DNA from 2 places in the Paenibacillus sp. FSL K6-2441 genome. Region 2 is predicted to be linked to the other one. Evidence: riboswitches for the same ligand, from Rfam matches in the RefSeq annotation. Region 2 holds a riboswitch; the other holds the start of a gene.
The links. A riboswitch is a leader RNA that binds a small molecule or an ion and turns the genes downstream of it on or off. The one in region 2 is predicted to bind glycine.

Region 1 (7,222 bases), 1.4 Mb from region 2:
TATCGAGGTTAGCTACAACGATGCCGGTGCCGTCGATGCCCATATTCCACACCTCGGGGGCATTGACCTGGGCGATGTTCCACTCGACGCTGCTTGGAGTAACGTCGGAGGGAGCTTGACTTGTGCCGCCCAGCGAAGAAGAAATTTCGTCGGCCGGTTTCACGGCAGGCTCTGCAGCCGCATCTTTGTGGATTTCAACCTTTTGCAGATGTCGTTCTTCATTCGGCAGAATTTTCTCCACTTCGGGGAAAAGGGCGATTTGCTCCAGTACTTCTTTCGAGCTTGTCACCGCCATGGCATTTACGATAAAGTAGCTTTTGTAGTCTTTCACCTCTCCGGATTGCTGGGCTTTCCGCAAGTATTCCTCCAGCGCATATTGGGTGCGGGAGGCCGTTTCGCGCAGGGCGCTGACAACGGAAGTCCGTACGGACAGCTTCGCGGCGGAAGGAGTGGATTTCTCCAGCTGGGCTTTCTGAAGAGCCAGCTTGGCGACCGAAGTTGTATCGGTCTGCTCCTTGAGTTTGACCAGGTAGGTGACGAAGTCGTCTTGCTTAAACTGGGTCTGCAATTTAGCGTCGATCTTGGCTTCGGCCACTTGGGGCGCGGTCGATCTCAGGCTGCTTTGTCCCGATACGCTGCTGCTGCTGGCGGAGGCGACGGGAACGAGAGTTAACGCAAGAAGGATCGACATGCCAAGCGAGAAAGGTTTGCGAAATCTCTTGAGACTTATCAACTTCTTCACTCCCTTTGATTAAGTTTTAAGCCCAACATCCATCCTGTGACGGCCGCCCGGAGAAACGAATAGCTGAGTCCGGACGCATTACGCCTGACAAAAATTGAAGCAAGTGCCTCTTGGGTACATCACCTCCTTCATGTAAAATAGTGGAAGCGGGTGTAAGTAAGTCATGGTGGATGTGAGTTGAAGCCAATGCTGTGGAGAGAATCGTTTTAGTTTAGCAGGGGTCATAGAGTGAAGATAAGTTAACACGGAGCGCACCTTATTTTTCAACAATTCATAAAATAAGGTAAAATCTGGGGTTGTTACGGACAGTATATATCTGTAAAATCAGGTATACAAGTGGGTGGATGAGTAAAATATACATATTTTCTTATAAAAATAGGAAAAAATAACTAGAATTCAACGTGAACCACCGGAATTTATGTAAGATATCTTGACATCTTGCTGGCTTCGGTTTACATTAAGCACAAATTCATATCGGCGAATGAGGATGATGGGAGAGTCCGCGGGCTGATCCGAAAAGGGACGCCAGCTTAGCGGCACCGAAGGAGCAAGGGCCGGTCCTGCAGCCGGCAGCCGAATCTCTCAGGTACAAGGACCATGATCGGACGCCACTCTGGAGAGAGCGAACAGCCACCCAAGAGGTACATGGACCCGGATGTTAAGTTGAACCGGGAACATTAAACTTTCAGGTAACGGGGACAGAGCGAAAGGCAGCAGCCTTTTTGCTCTGTCTCTTTTTCGTCATAGAAAAAATGAGGGGAAGATGTAGCGATGCGATTTAAAAGCGTATTTTCTATTATCGGTCCGGCGATGATTGGGCCTTCCAGCTCACATACGGCCGGGGCTGTACGGATTGGACGATTTGCCCGTCAGCTGCTCGGAACCGCGCCGGTCAAGGCGGAGATTTGTTTCTACGGCTCCTTTGCCGAAACGTACAGCGGGCACGGTACCGATCTGGCCATCGTTGGCGGCATTCTGGATTACCGTACGGACGACGAGCGAATCCGCCAGTCGATGCAGGACGCTGAAAAGCAGGGGATTGAGGTGGTGTTTGCCACCGGAGTCCTGCCTGGGGCCCATCCGAATACGGTAAAAATAAAACTAACCCGCCAAGACGGAAGTCATATCGAGGTCATGGGGGCATCCATTGGCGGAGGGACGATCGTCATTCGCAACATCGACGGTTTTGAGGTGAAATGCTCAGGCGAGCTGCCGACGCTGGTCATCTCCCACGCAGACCGGCAAGGGGTACTGGCAGGGATTACGGCCTTGTTCAGCCGGGAGAACGTCAATATCGGCTACATTATTACCGATCGGAAAGGGCGGACCGCTGAGGCACTGACTGTTGTGGAAGCCGATTCGTCCATTCCGCCGGAATTAGTGGAGGCGATCCGTGCGTTGGAGCATGTCAGCCAAGTGTCCTATATTGATCTGACGAAGTAAAGCGAGGAGGGAGCACGATGCGTTTTAAAAATTTACGTGAGCTGGCCCAGCTCTGTGAGCGGGAATCTCGCACGATTTCCAGCATTATGATTCAGGACCAGGTGGAAGAGAGCGGGCAATCGGAGGAAGAAATTTTGGCCGCCATGAACGAATACTACCAAATCATGAAAACGGCGGTGCATAAGGGGCTGACGGAGGATATCGTCTCCACAAGCGGGCTGACCGGCGGCGATGCCAAAAGGGTGGAGGCTTACCGCAATCGCAGTGAGACCTCGGTTGGTGACATCGCATGTCAGGCCATGGCTTATGCGCTGGCCGTGTCCGAGGTGAACGCTTCGATGGGCCGGATCGTCGCCACGCCGACGGCGGGCTCGTGCGGCATCATCCCCGGCGTGTTCGTCAGCGCCCAAGAGCGCTTCGGCTGGGAGGATGAGCATCTTGTGCGCGGGTTGTTTTGCGCGGGGGCCATCGGGTACGTGATCGCCAACAACTCGTTTATTTCCGGTGCAGAAGGGGGCTGCCAAGCAGAAATCGGATCGGCGATTGGGATGGCGGCCGGTGCAATGGTTGAGCTACGCGGCGGGACGCCGGAGCAGGCGGTGCACGCCGTTGGCCTCGCGTTAAAGAACACGCTGGGGTTGATCTGTGATCCCGTTGGCGGTCTCGTCGAAATTCCTTGTATCGTGCGTAACGGCTTTGGGGCGGTGAATGCGCTGGCTGCCGCCGATATGGCCTTGGCCGGTGTGCGCAGTGCGATCCCGTCGGACGAAGTCATCGACGTGATGCTGGAGGTGGGCTCGGCGATGCCCAGCCGCCATCGCGAAACCGCGCAGGGCGGGCTGGCACAAACGCCTACCGGCCGCAAAATCATGAAGGAGCTGCGAAGCCGGAAGAAGTAGAAGGAGTTGCTCCAAAGGTTTTCTTTTTTCAGAGGTAGGGTATGGATTTTGACGGTCGATGACCGAACCCACTTTGCGGGAAGCGACCATCGCGAGGATCGAGCCCGGGAAGATGACCAGTCCGGCATGGCTGGCGGTTAATCCGAAGCGATGCACTAAAATTTGCGGCAGCAAAAACAAGGTGGCAAAGCTGCCAGCGATACGGCCGACATGATCAAGGCCATCGCTTTGCCGCGCCGCTGGATCGGAACGTAACGGGATAACGTAACCATCGACAACGAAACGACCGCTCCGGCACCGGATGCTTGCACGATGCGAACGGCGAGCAGAATCCAGAAGCTCGGGCTAAACAACCCGGCGACGGCGGCGAGGCCCAGTGTTGTTCGAAAATTATCGAATGATTGAAATATATCATGCCTTACCTTATGATATAAATAGGGGAGAATGAATTCATCACGAAATTTAGATATAAAGTCCAGCGGTATGATGTCAAGCTGTTGATTTAATCGAATTGGAAATTTCCCGTGCCTGTTGAGCGCGGAGTCACGAAAAAAGGGCGCATCAAACCAAACCCAGCCAAAAACCATGTCAGATACCAGATTTTTACTGGGAATTCGTGAAGGACTAAGGCAAAGGAGGCGTTAATCCTTGGCGCTATTCACCTTCCTTCGAGGCGTGTAGAGTTGGCCGCTGCGTAGCAGCACATCGACCAGACGCACGAGTTTTCTTGCCGTTAAGACGAGGGCGCGTTTGTGTTGATTCTTGGGCACTTCGTGATACTTCTTCCGGTAATATTCACCGAATTCTTCATCGCGCATCCTAACCGAGTTGGCAGCTTCAACGAGGTAGTAGCGCAGGAATCGGTTGCCGGATTTGATGCGGGCGGTGTCCTCCGCCTCGAAGACGCCGGACTGGTGCCTGCGCCACGTCAGACCCGCGTACTTGGCGACGGCGGCTTGATCCTTGAACCGTTCAATATCGCCGAGTTCGCCGAGCAGACCGGCTGCATAGACTTTGCCGATGCCGGGCACTGACAGCAAGCACTGAGCGCCTTGAATGCCGTCGAGGACCCGCTCGATCGCTTTGTCGAGATCCTTGAGCTGCTTCTGGATGCTGCGGATGGATTCGATGGAGGTGCCGAGCACCAGGTCAATCGAATCCTCCACGACCTTGGACAGCCGATAGGAGGCGCGGGCAGCTTGCTGAATGCAGCGGGCGACCCGCTCGGGATCGGGGAAACGATTGCGTCCCTTGTCCCGCAGATAGTCGGCCAGATCGGCCACGTCCATCTCGGCGATGTCATCGAGGCTGAACTTCTCGGAGAGCATCTCCATGAGCGCATGGCCAAACACGGAGCTGTCGACCTCGGTTGTAAACGCATTGCACTTGTAGAACAGGTTCTGCAAGAAGTACTGCTTCTCGCGAGCCAAGTTATGGACCAAGTGGAAACGCATGCGCGTGAGGCGTTGAAGGGCGACATACTGCTCCTGCATGACGATGGTGGTCGTCAGGCGGCCGAAGCGCAGGCGATCCGCAATGACCCAGGCGTCGAGCCGGTCGGTCTTGTCCATATCCGCATAGGCTTCTCTGAACTTGCTGATGAGCTTGGGGTTCAAGGTGAACACCTTGGCCTTGCGCTCTCGAAGCGCTGGATCCTGATGCAGGTACATGGCAGGGTGCCAGCTGTAGACGGAAGTGGCTTCCAAGCCGATGTGAATCTCGGTGACGGCCAACTTGTCCGCTGCAGCGACGATTTGGTCACGCAAGTGCGAGGCGCCATTCAAATTGTTTTTGACGGTGAGTGTCTCAAGCTTGTCACCGTCAGCGTTCATGAAACACGCTTCGAGCTCTTGCGAGCTCACGTCAATACCGACAAAAAGCTTCAAGTGAAATTCCTCCTTTCGCTAGGGATTCAGGGAATGGACGCTCCGGGATGCCTCCGGCGCACGCGCAGATCTATCACCCTCGCGTATGAGGACACACTTCGGGCCATGAGCTGCCCCGGATCTGCTAAAACCGGGCATGGGATGCCGAAGGGAACAGCCAGCGGGTAAGAAGCTCAGACGCGTACCGGAGAAACAGACTTAAGGAGTAGACGATGCTACTGGAGGCAGAAGGATTTCCCCGAATGGACCCTACGTTCCATTGTCCAGAGGCATACCGGAAAGTCCAGTCCCTGATGGAATTTTCAAAGAACAAGCTGGAAATTTGGAGGCTGTTTTCCATCCCCCGGGGGGATGGAAATGAACCTAAAAGAGCTTTTTAAAGATACTATACGAGGAGTTTTCCTTATGAAGGTTCTATATCACCCCGAACGGGATGAAATCCAATTGTCTTCCGTGTTGTACGCTTTAAGTGACCCGATTCGGCTTAGCGTTGTGGCGGAAATGCGCCGCTGCGGCGAACAGCCTTGCAATCATTTCGAGGTTCCCATCGCCAAATCGACGTTGTCGCACCATATCCGGACGCTGCGGGAAGCCGGCGTCATATCGACTCGGATCCAAGGCACGCAGCGGTTTATTTCGTTGCGGGAAGTGGATTTGGAGTCCCGCTTCCCAGGTTTGCTGACCTCGATCTTGGAGGCTTATGAGAAAACAGAACATAAAGAGCTAAACGTCAAATCGAAGTAAGATGATAAGCTGATCGTTAAAATAATACGAATATCCGATTAGGTAGAGACTTGAGCTATAAATCGGAGCCAAGGGGGAGCGTACCCGTGTTGAATATTGATCTCTCAGGACAAATCGCGCTGATTACCGGAGCAACCGGCCAGTTAGGCCGGGTAATCACCCGGACGTTGTCCGCTTGCGGAGCGAAAGTGGCGATTCACTACGTGAATAATGAAGCCAAAGCCCAGGAATTGCTGCAGGAGATTACCGAAGCCGGCAGAGAAGCGATGATCGTGCGAGGCGATATCACGAAGGAAGCGGATATCCAAGCGATGAAAGCGAAGGTAGCGGCCGAGCTTGGCGATCCGGATATCGTCGTCGCCAATGCCGTGGTGCAGTATAACTGGACCTCGGTTCTGGAGCAGCCGGCAGAGGATTATGTGAGCCAATTTGAATCCTGCGTTCTGCAGAGCGTGTTTCTGGCCAAGGCGTTTATTCCGGCGATGATGGGCAAAAGAAAAGGTCGCTTCATCGGAATTAATACCGAGTGCGCCATGCAGAATTTCCCCAACCAGTCGGCGTATACGGCAGGAAAAAGAGGCATGGACGGCGTTTACCGCGTCCTGGCCAAGGAGGTTGGGGAGTACGGGATTACCGTTAATCAGGTCGCCCCGGGCTGGACGATCAGCGATCGCGACCGCGAGCTTGCGGATCGGAATGATGCCGCTTATATCGCTGGAGTTCCGCTGAAGCGGCGGGGGGAAGATCAGGATATTGCCAATGCGGTTGCGTTCCTGGCTTCCGAGTTAGCCGGTTTTATCACGGGGGCGTACCTCCCGGTGACCGGTGGAAATGTCATGCCGGCCATCTAGGCCCATGACGACGACCAAGCTCTCGGGCAAGCAAGCCACCCCGAAGGCATACCTATCGGTACTCGGCCTGTGCTGGCTTGCGCTTGGATCGAGCGCCGCGGTACACCGCAGCCTTTGGGCATAGAGCTGCCGGTTGAAGCTGCATTGCCGGACTTAGACAGCGGGCTTCAGGAGGAGACCGGCCTGCTGCTGGCGCGTAAGCGGAGCGGAGCCCATCCGGAGCCTGAGCCGTGTCTTCTGCGAGTAGACAGCTATTTGTCCGACCGGATAGAAAAATTTGAGCAACTCGCATCGACCTGGGAATCCCAAAGCCCAAATACGGCCCCGGCTTTGTCATGTTGGATGAAGTGTTCATTTCTGTCCTGCAGGAAGTGTGGAACATGAGATTAGGGTAAGAACCGCTAAGGGAGTCTTGGCGGTTCTTTCTTTTTTCTCTTTTATAATAAACTTGAAAAATTAGTGACACAGATGCATAAATGGTCTATAATCAACGGAAGAAAGCATAATGTAACAGAATGATCAAATAAGTAATACAGTCGCCGGAGTGAGAGGAGGGACGCTTATCATCACGTTGGAGCATGTCAGCAAGACGTACAGCTTGCGAAACGGGCGATTTGAAGCGTTGCGCAATGTCTCCCTGCAGATCCCGGAAGGCAC
Region 2 (7,222 bases):
CCGCTGCAACTGAGCCGGGTCGGTGCCCTCCGGCAGCCGAAGCACAAACTCGTTGAAGAACGGCGACTCAAAAGCGGCGCTTACGCCAGGGATGGCGGTGAACACCTGTTTGGCATAATGGCTTTTCTGCAAATTCAGCTCCGCAACTTCGGCCATTCCTTGCTTGCCCATCACGGATAAGTAGACAGAGGCAGCCAAGGCAAGCAGGGCCTGGTTGGAGCAGATGTTGGAGGTTGCTTTCTCGCGGCGGATATGCTGCTCACGGGCTTGCAGTGTCAAGACGAACCCGCGCTTGCCGTTGCGATCGGTGGTCTGCCCGACGATCCGGCCGGGGATCCGGCGCATATGCGCTTCCGATACGGCGAAGAAACCGCAGGTTGGTCCGCCGAAGGAAGGAGCCAGCCCCAGTGGCTGGGCGTCGCCAACGACGATGTCGGCTCCAAGCTTGCCCGGCGCTTCCAGCAAGCCAAGTGCGAGCGGATTACTGCTGACGATCAGCAAGCTCCCTTGGGCATGGGCCAGTTCGCCGATGGCACGAAGATCCTCCAGGGAGCCAAAGAAGTTCGGGTTCTGGATCAAGACGGCAGCGGTGTCCTTGGTGACGGCCGCAGCAAGCGCCTCACGATCAATTACGCCTTGCTCCCAGCCAACCTCAACGATCTCCAGATTCAGACCGTGAGCGTAGGTGGCGAGCACCTCGCGTGCTTCCGGATGGACGGTGCGGGAGACGACAAGCTGTTTGCGTCTGGTGGCAGCCGCGGCCAGGTTGCCGGCTTCGGCTAAAGCGGTAGCTCCGTCGTACATGCTGGCATTGGCGACCTTCAGTCCGGTCAGCTCGCAGATGTACGACTGGAATTCGAAAATCGCCTGCAGCTCGCCTTGGCTAATTTCCGGCTGATACGGCGTGTACGCGGTATAAAATTCCGAACGGGACACGACGTGCTGAATGACGGAAGGAATGTGATGGTCATAAATCCCGGCACCAAGAAAGCTGGTGAATCGGTCGGTGTCGGCATTACGACCGGCAAGTTCTGCTAAGTGGCGGGTCAGCGCGTATTCGTCTAAACGAGGGGATACCGGGAGTTCACCTTGAATGCGAATGCTCTCCGGAATGTCCTTGAACAGCTCTTGGACGGAGCTTGCGCCGATCGTTTGCAGCATTTCCGCTTGGTCTTGTTCGGTTAACGGCAAATAACGATGTTTTAGCATCTGATTTCGTGTTCTCCTTTCACCGCTTGGCGGCAGGGTTTCGGCGATAGAACGGCAGCGGGACGACCTTGGCCTTCAGCCGCTTGCCGCGGATGTCGACCTCCACAATCGTGCCGGGTTTGGTATAGCGGTTGGTGAGGATCGCCATCCCGAGGTTTTTTTTCAGGGTAGGCGATTGCGTGCCTGTCGTGACTTCTCCGATCGGTTCCTCAGAGCCTTCGGCAAACACCGGGTAATGCGTACGCGGAATCCCGCGATCGATCATCTCCAGGCCGACGAGGCGGCGAGGGATGCCTTCATCCCGTTGTTTGATCAATGCATCGCGGCCGATGAAGTCGCCTTGCTCCAGCTTCACGAATCGGTTTAAGCCCGCTTCGAGCGGGGTGATCTCAGGTCCCAATTCCTGGCCGTACAGAGGCAGGCAAGCTTCGAAGCGCAGCGTATCTCTAGCGCCCAGCCCGGCCGGGAGAAGGCCATGGCTCTCCCCGGCCTCCATCAGTATGTCCCAAAGCGCTTGCGCTTGCTCGGCTGCTACATACAACTCAAATCCGTCCTCGCCGGTATACCCGGTTCTGGACAGCAAGGCAGGTATGCCGGCAATCCGCGCTTCCCGGATAAATGTGAACGGACGCAAGGCCCCTGGATCCTCCCCTTCGCTAAGAGGGGAGAGGAGGGAGGCGGCCAGCGGCCCTTGAACGGCAAGCAACGCCGTCTCGTCGGAGGCGTTCCGCATGGTTACACCTTCAGCAGGAAGGTGCTGCTGCAGCCAGTCCCAGTCTTTTTCAATATTCGAGGCGTTGACCACCAGCATGTACTTGCCTTCATCCAGTTGATAGATCAACAGATCGTCCACCACGCCGCCATCGGGATAGCAGAGCAAGGTGTATTGGGCTTTCCCCGGCTGAAGCAGAGTCACGTCGTTGGTTGTCATGTGTTGCAAAAAGCGTTCCGACTCAGGGCCCTCCACGAAAAATTCGCCCATATGCGATACGTCAAACAGACCGGCGCGCTCGCGCACGGCTTCGTGCTCTTTCTGGATGCCGCTGAACTGCACCGGCAGCTCCCAACCGCCGAAATCGATACAGCGGACTCCTTCATAACGCGCATATCCGGGATAGAGCGGCGTACGCCGCAATGCGGATTCGGACATTGCCATCACCTCGTAAGGGCCGGATCGGCCAATTTTTGAGAACAGCAAAAAGGACAGGCCAAAGAAAACCCGCTAGCCTACCTAACGGTTCTTCCCGGCTCTGTCCCTTGTACCTGAGAGTTACCCTGTGCTAAGGCTCGAAGCTCGCGCAGGTTTCCCCTTGGGTGATTCACGTAGAGGATACCTCTACGTGAATGCTCTCCAGAGTTGCGTCCGGCAGAGGTCCTTTTGCCTGAGAGATTCACCGCTTCGCGGCTTGCTCCTTCGGCGTTACAATACGGTAATTGTAATCTCTCCCCCTGCCATCAACCGCAGCTTACACATCTCATTAATACTCAAAAACCGCCTAGATGTCAATAAAGTTATCATAATAATTTTAATTAAATTCGTTTACTGGAAAAGGCTACGCTTACATTTTGCTAGACTCTATCAAATGTGTTAATAATATTGACATGAGAGCTAGGTTTGGAATAATCTGAACGAGGGAAATACGAAGATAGATAATCCACAATGTGTAAGGTATGCTAGATCATCCGAAAGAGGAGGAGCAAGCTTTGGCTAGTGAGATCAGGGAAAACGTGTTGTACAGCGATGAGCATGAATGGGTGCTTGATTTGGGGGATGGGACGGTGAAGATCGGCATCTCCGACGTAGCCCAACATCGGCTGGGCGACATCGTGTTCGTGGAGCTGCCCGAACCGGGGCAGGAATTCGAAGCGCAGGAAGGCATCGGAACGATCGAATCCGTTAAGACGGTCGCCGATTTGTTTACGCCGGTCAGCGGGACTGTGCTGGCGGTGAACCGGGAGCTGGATACCGCGCCGGAGCTCGTGAATGAAGAGCCGTACGACGGGGGCTGGATGGTTCACATTCGTTTGAAGGAAGACGCAAACGTCGCGCTGGCGAATTTGATGGACGCGAAGGCGTATGCGGAATTTATCGAGAGATAAAGCAAGATTTCGGGCAAAGTAAGAAACTCGCGGTCAGCGTAATCGCGGAAGCCGCTGATGTTCGGTCAGCATAACTCCGCTATCGCTTGTCGCGAGTTGTTTTTTTAGGCATGATGCCCTTTGGGGGGCAACAGCAGGGAACGGTACAGCGCTTCAAACATAAACTCCAGCGCTTCCAGATGGCGCTTGGCCTTGGTGATGTTAGCCCCCCAGGCATAGATCCCGTGATTTTGCAGCAACAACGCGGGCACACTTGTATCCAGACTGCCCGGGATTTGCTTGAGGATGGCAGGGAGCTCGGCGGCGTTTGGCAGAATCGGCACTCGGATCTCCGCTTGCGTCTCCCATATCTCTAGGCTTTTGAGCAGTTCGTTTCCCTTGAGTGGGACGCCGCCATCCGCTGCGAAATAGTCGCTGAGCACATTATTGAACGTCGTATGTACGTGCGCGATCGCGCCGCAGCCGGTCATCCGGTAGATTCTCGCGTGTATCGGTGCGTCGGCGCAAGGCTTGAGCCGCGTTGGCTCACAGGGCGCGCCGGCGGCATCGACGAACAGCACGCCTGCCGGAGGGGAGGGTGCCGCTGACAGCTCCGACTTATACGTCTCGTCGGCTGTTACGGCAAACACGAACCGGTCCGGCGTATACCGGCCGACCCTCATCGACAAGCTGCCGCTGGAAGCGGGGAACCAACCGCGGGCGGCGAACTCCTCCCGCAGGCGTTGGATGGCGTCCAGCGCCGCTTGTTTTTCTTCCCATGGGATATCGACGTAGTTCATGCTGCCGTCCCCCTTTCATACTGGCCTTAAGTGCATTGCCGGCCATCGCTGCACCACACAGCTTCGCTGCTACAACAGCGCTTGTCTCACGGCTTCGCCCATTTCTTTCGAGCGTTCGGCAGCCCGGTGGACCGCAGCCTTTACGTTCGGCTGAAAGCTGCCGGCTTCCAGCACGCCGATCGCCGCTTGCGTCGAACCGTTTGGCGAGGTGATGTCCGCACGCAGCTTGGTAGGCGCTTCGCCGGTTTCCGACATCATGAGGGCAGCGCCCAGCACCGTTTGCACGGTAAGCTCGCGGGATTGCTCTGGTGTTAGCCCGCCTTCGATGCCCGCTTCAATCATCGCTTCCATCAGATAATAAACATATGCAGGTCCGCTCCCGGATACGCCCGTCAAAATTTCCATTTGTTCTTCCGGGATAACGCTAACCATTCCAACGGCTTCAAACATCGACAAGACTTGGGCGCGCTGCGCCTCGGTGGTCTCCGGAGAGAAGGAGATCCCGGTAGCTCCATGTCCGATGGAGCAGGAGGTGTTTGGCATCGTGCGAGCCACTGCGACCGGACTGCCAAGCAGGACTTGAATCGTCGCGATAGATAAGCCGGCGATCAGGGAGACGATCAACTGACCCTCGCGCAGAAGCGGTCCAAGTTCAGCCAAAGCTTCGCCGGCGTCCTTCGGCTTCATCGCCAGGACGATAATCGATGCATCCCGCAAGTAGACCCGTTTCGCGTCCTCTTCAGCCGCTGTTTGTACCTGGTAGGTTTGCGCTAAATAATCGAGCCGTTCCCGGTTCGAGCGATTCAGCATCACAATTTGATCCGCGCCAGCAACTTGCTTATGGAGCAAGCCGCGTACGATCGCTTCAGCCATCGAACCCGCTCCATAGAAACAGATGGTGGAGGCGGACAAAGTGGGTATGGTATTCATAGCATATGACCTCCGGTTTTAATGGTGGAAAAAAAGGGGGACACCCCGTTACTGCCGGATTTGTCCGTTCCCCTGGATGATATATTTACTTGAGGTGAGCGCAGTTAGGCCCATCGGTCCGCGGGCATGCAGCTTTTGGGTACTGATGCCGATCTCTGCGCCGAACCCGAACTCGAAGCCGTCGGTGAAGCGGGTAGAGGCGTTGTGGTAAACCGCCGCAGCGTCCACTTCTTGCTGGAACCGTTCGGCATTCGCGCTGTCCTGGGTAACGATGCACTCGGAGTGCTTCGTGCCAAAGCGGGCGATATGCGCCATCGCTTCGTCCAGGTTGCGAACGATTTTAACGTTGAGAATATAGTCGTTGTACTCCGTGGCATAATCTTCATCCGTCGCTGGCGCAGCCCAAGAGATTAGCTGTCTTGCAGCCTCATCGCCCCGCAGCTCGACCCCGGCTTCCTTGAAACGGTTCGCCAGCTCGAGCAAATGTTGTTCAGCGAATGCCTCATGCACCAGCAGCGTTTCCATCGAGTTGCAGACCGACGGGCGCTGAACTTTGGCATTCATAGCGATCTCCGTCGCCATCACGGGATCGGCCGAGGCATCCAAGTACGTATGGCAGATGCCGGCGCCCGTCTCAATGACCGGGACCGTGGCGTTTTGTACGACCGTTTGAATCAGAGAGCTGCCGCCGCGCGGAATCACGACGTCCAGCAATCCGTTTAGCTTTAGCATTTCGTCAACGGAGGAGCGGTTCGGATCCTCGATCAGCTGGACGGCATCGACCGGAACTTGAGTTCCCGCAAGTGCGCTGTGGATGATCTCCACGATTTTTCGGTTGGAGGACAGCGCGGAGGAGCCGCCGCGCAGCACAACGGCGTTGCCTGTCTTCAGGCATAAGCCCATCGCATCCACCGTCACGTTTGGCCGCGCTTCATAGACGATCCCGATGACGCCAAGCGGGACGCGGCGTTTGATGATATGCAGCCCGTTCGGACGGTCGATCGTCTCCAGCACGTCGCCAACCGGGTCGGGCAACTCGGCGATTTGCCGCAGTCCTTCAGCGATCCCTTCAATGCGCTCATGGGTTAATGCCAGGCGATCAAGCATGGAGGAAGACGTCCCGTTGTCGCGTCCCCGCTGCAGATCCTCTTCATTCGCCGCGAGTATCGCGTCGCTATTGCGTACCAGCTCATCGGCGACTGCCAGCAGAGCTTCGTTTTTTTGCGCCGTTGTCAAACGATTCAGGACGGACACGGCCGTTCCGGCCAGCTTCGCTTTTTCTCTCACTTCACTCATTTAGGTATACCTCCTTAAAATCCAGTGAAAAAGGATGGGGTGATTATGCTTTTAGCGAAATCCATTCGTCCCGGTGGATGACCTCCAGACGATGGACGCTGTCCAACTTCTTGAAGACCTCGGTGCTGGGGAGCCCGAGGATGTGATGGAGCTGTTCTGCATCATAATTGACGATGCCCCGTCCCAGTACCTCGCCGCCTGAGCTGACGACTTCTACGACGTCGCCGGTATGGAACTGTCCGCTGGCCTCTTTGACGCCGACCGGAAGCAGGCTTCGTCCACCGCGGATCAAAGCCTCCTCGGCACCGGCATCCACCGTCAGCGTCCCGATCGGGGTGGAGAAGAAGCCCAGCCATTGCTTCTTCCGCGGCAGCGAGGCACCATGAGCTTCGAAATAGGTGCCGTGCCCGTCGCCGCGCAAAGCGGCCAGCAGATCGCCAGGAGAGGCGACCTTTCCGACGAAGACCGGAACGCCTCCGAGCGAAGCGATTTTCGCGGCGTCGATTTTCGACCGCATGCCGCCCGTGCCGACGGATGAGCCGGCGCCGCCGGCGATGGCATAGATCTGGCCGGTGATTTCCGTGACCCGGCTGATGCGCTGGGCCTGCGGTTCCAGGCGCGGATCCTTGGTGTACAGTCCGTCCATATCGGTCAAGATCAGCAGGTGATCGGCGTGAATCAGGTTGGCGACGAGGGCGGACAACGTATCGTTGTCGCCGAATTTCAACTCATCGAGCGAGACGGTGTCGTTCTCGTTAATAATCGGCAACACGTTTCGCTTCAGCAGCTCTTCGATCGCCATGCTGGCGTTACCCGTTCGCTTGCGGTTCTGAAAATCGGACCGGGTCAGCAGCACCTGGGCCGCGGTTACTCCGTGACGGGCCAGTTCTTCGCGATAAGCTTGCATC

Region 1: linked by a shared signal. The riboswitch ahead of sdaAB (L-serine ammonia-lyase, iron-sulfur-dependent subunit beta) and the one ahead of gcvT (glycine cleavage system aminomethyltransferase GcvT) in region 2 are both predicted to bind glycine.

What each region holds. Positions count from the first base shown of each region.
Region 1 is NZ_CP150174.1:1,162,467-1,169,688, forward strand. It holds gene NSQ80_RS04920 (S8 family serine peptidase) at 1-733, opposite strand, end outside; glycine riboswitch at 1,224-1,350, shown strand; gene sdaAB (L-serine ammonia-lyase, iron-sulfur-dependent subunit beta) at 1,514-2,185, shown strand; gene sdaAA (L-serine ammonia-lyase, iron-sulfur-dependent, subunit alpha) at 2,203-3,084, shown strand; gene NSQ80_RS04935 (MFS transporter) at 3,240-3,437, opposite strand; gene NSQ80_RS04940 (IS110 family transposase) at 3,726-4,970, opposite strand; gene NSQ80_RS04945 (ArsR family transcriptional regulator) at 5,376-5,714, shown strand; gene NSQ80_RS04950 (SDR family oxidoreductase) at 5,804-6,565, shown strand; gene NSQ80_RS04955 (methionine ABC transporter ATP-binding protein) at 7,128-7,222, shown strand, end outside.
Region 2 is NZ_CP150174.1:2,598,699-2,605,920, reverse strand. It holds gene gcvPA (aminomethyl-transferring glycine dehydrogenase subunit GcvPA) at 1-1,209, opposite strand, end outside; gene gcvT (glycine cleavage system aminomethyltransferase GcvT) at 1,229-2,359, opposite strand; glycine riboswitch at 2,570-2,668, opposite strand; gene gcvH (glycine cleavage system protein GcvH) at 2,914-3,309, shown strand; gene mtnB (methylthioribulose 1-phosphate dehydratase) at 3,414-4,088, opposite strand; gene proC (pyrroline-5-carboxylate reductase) at 4,158-5,018, opposite strand; gene NSQ80_RS11805 (glutamate-5-semialdehyde dehydrogenase) at 5,067-6,314, opposite strand; gene proB (glutamate 5-kinase) at 6,358-7,222, opposite strand, start outside.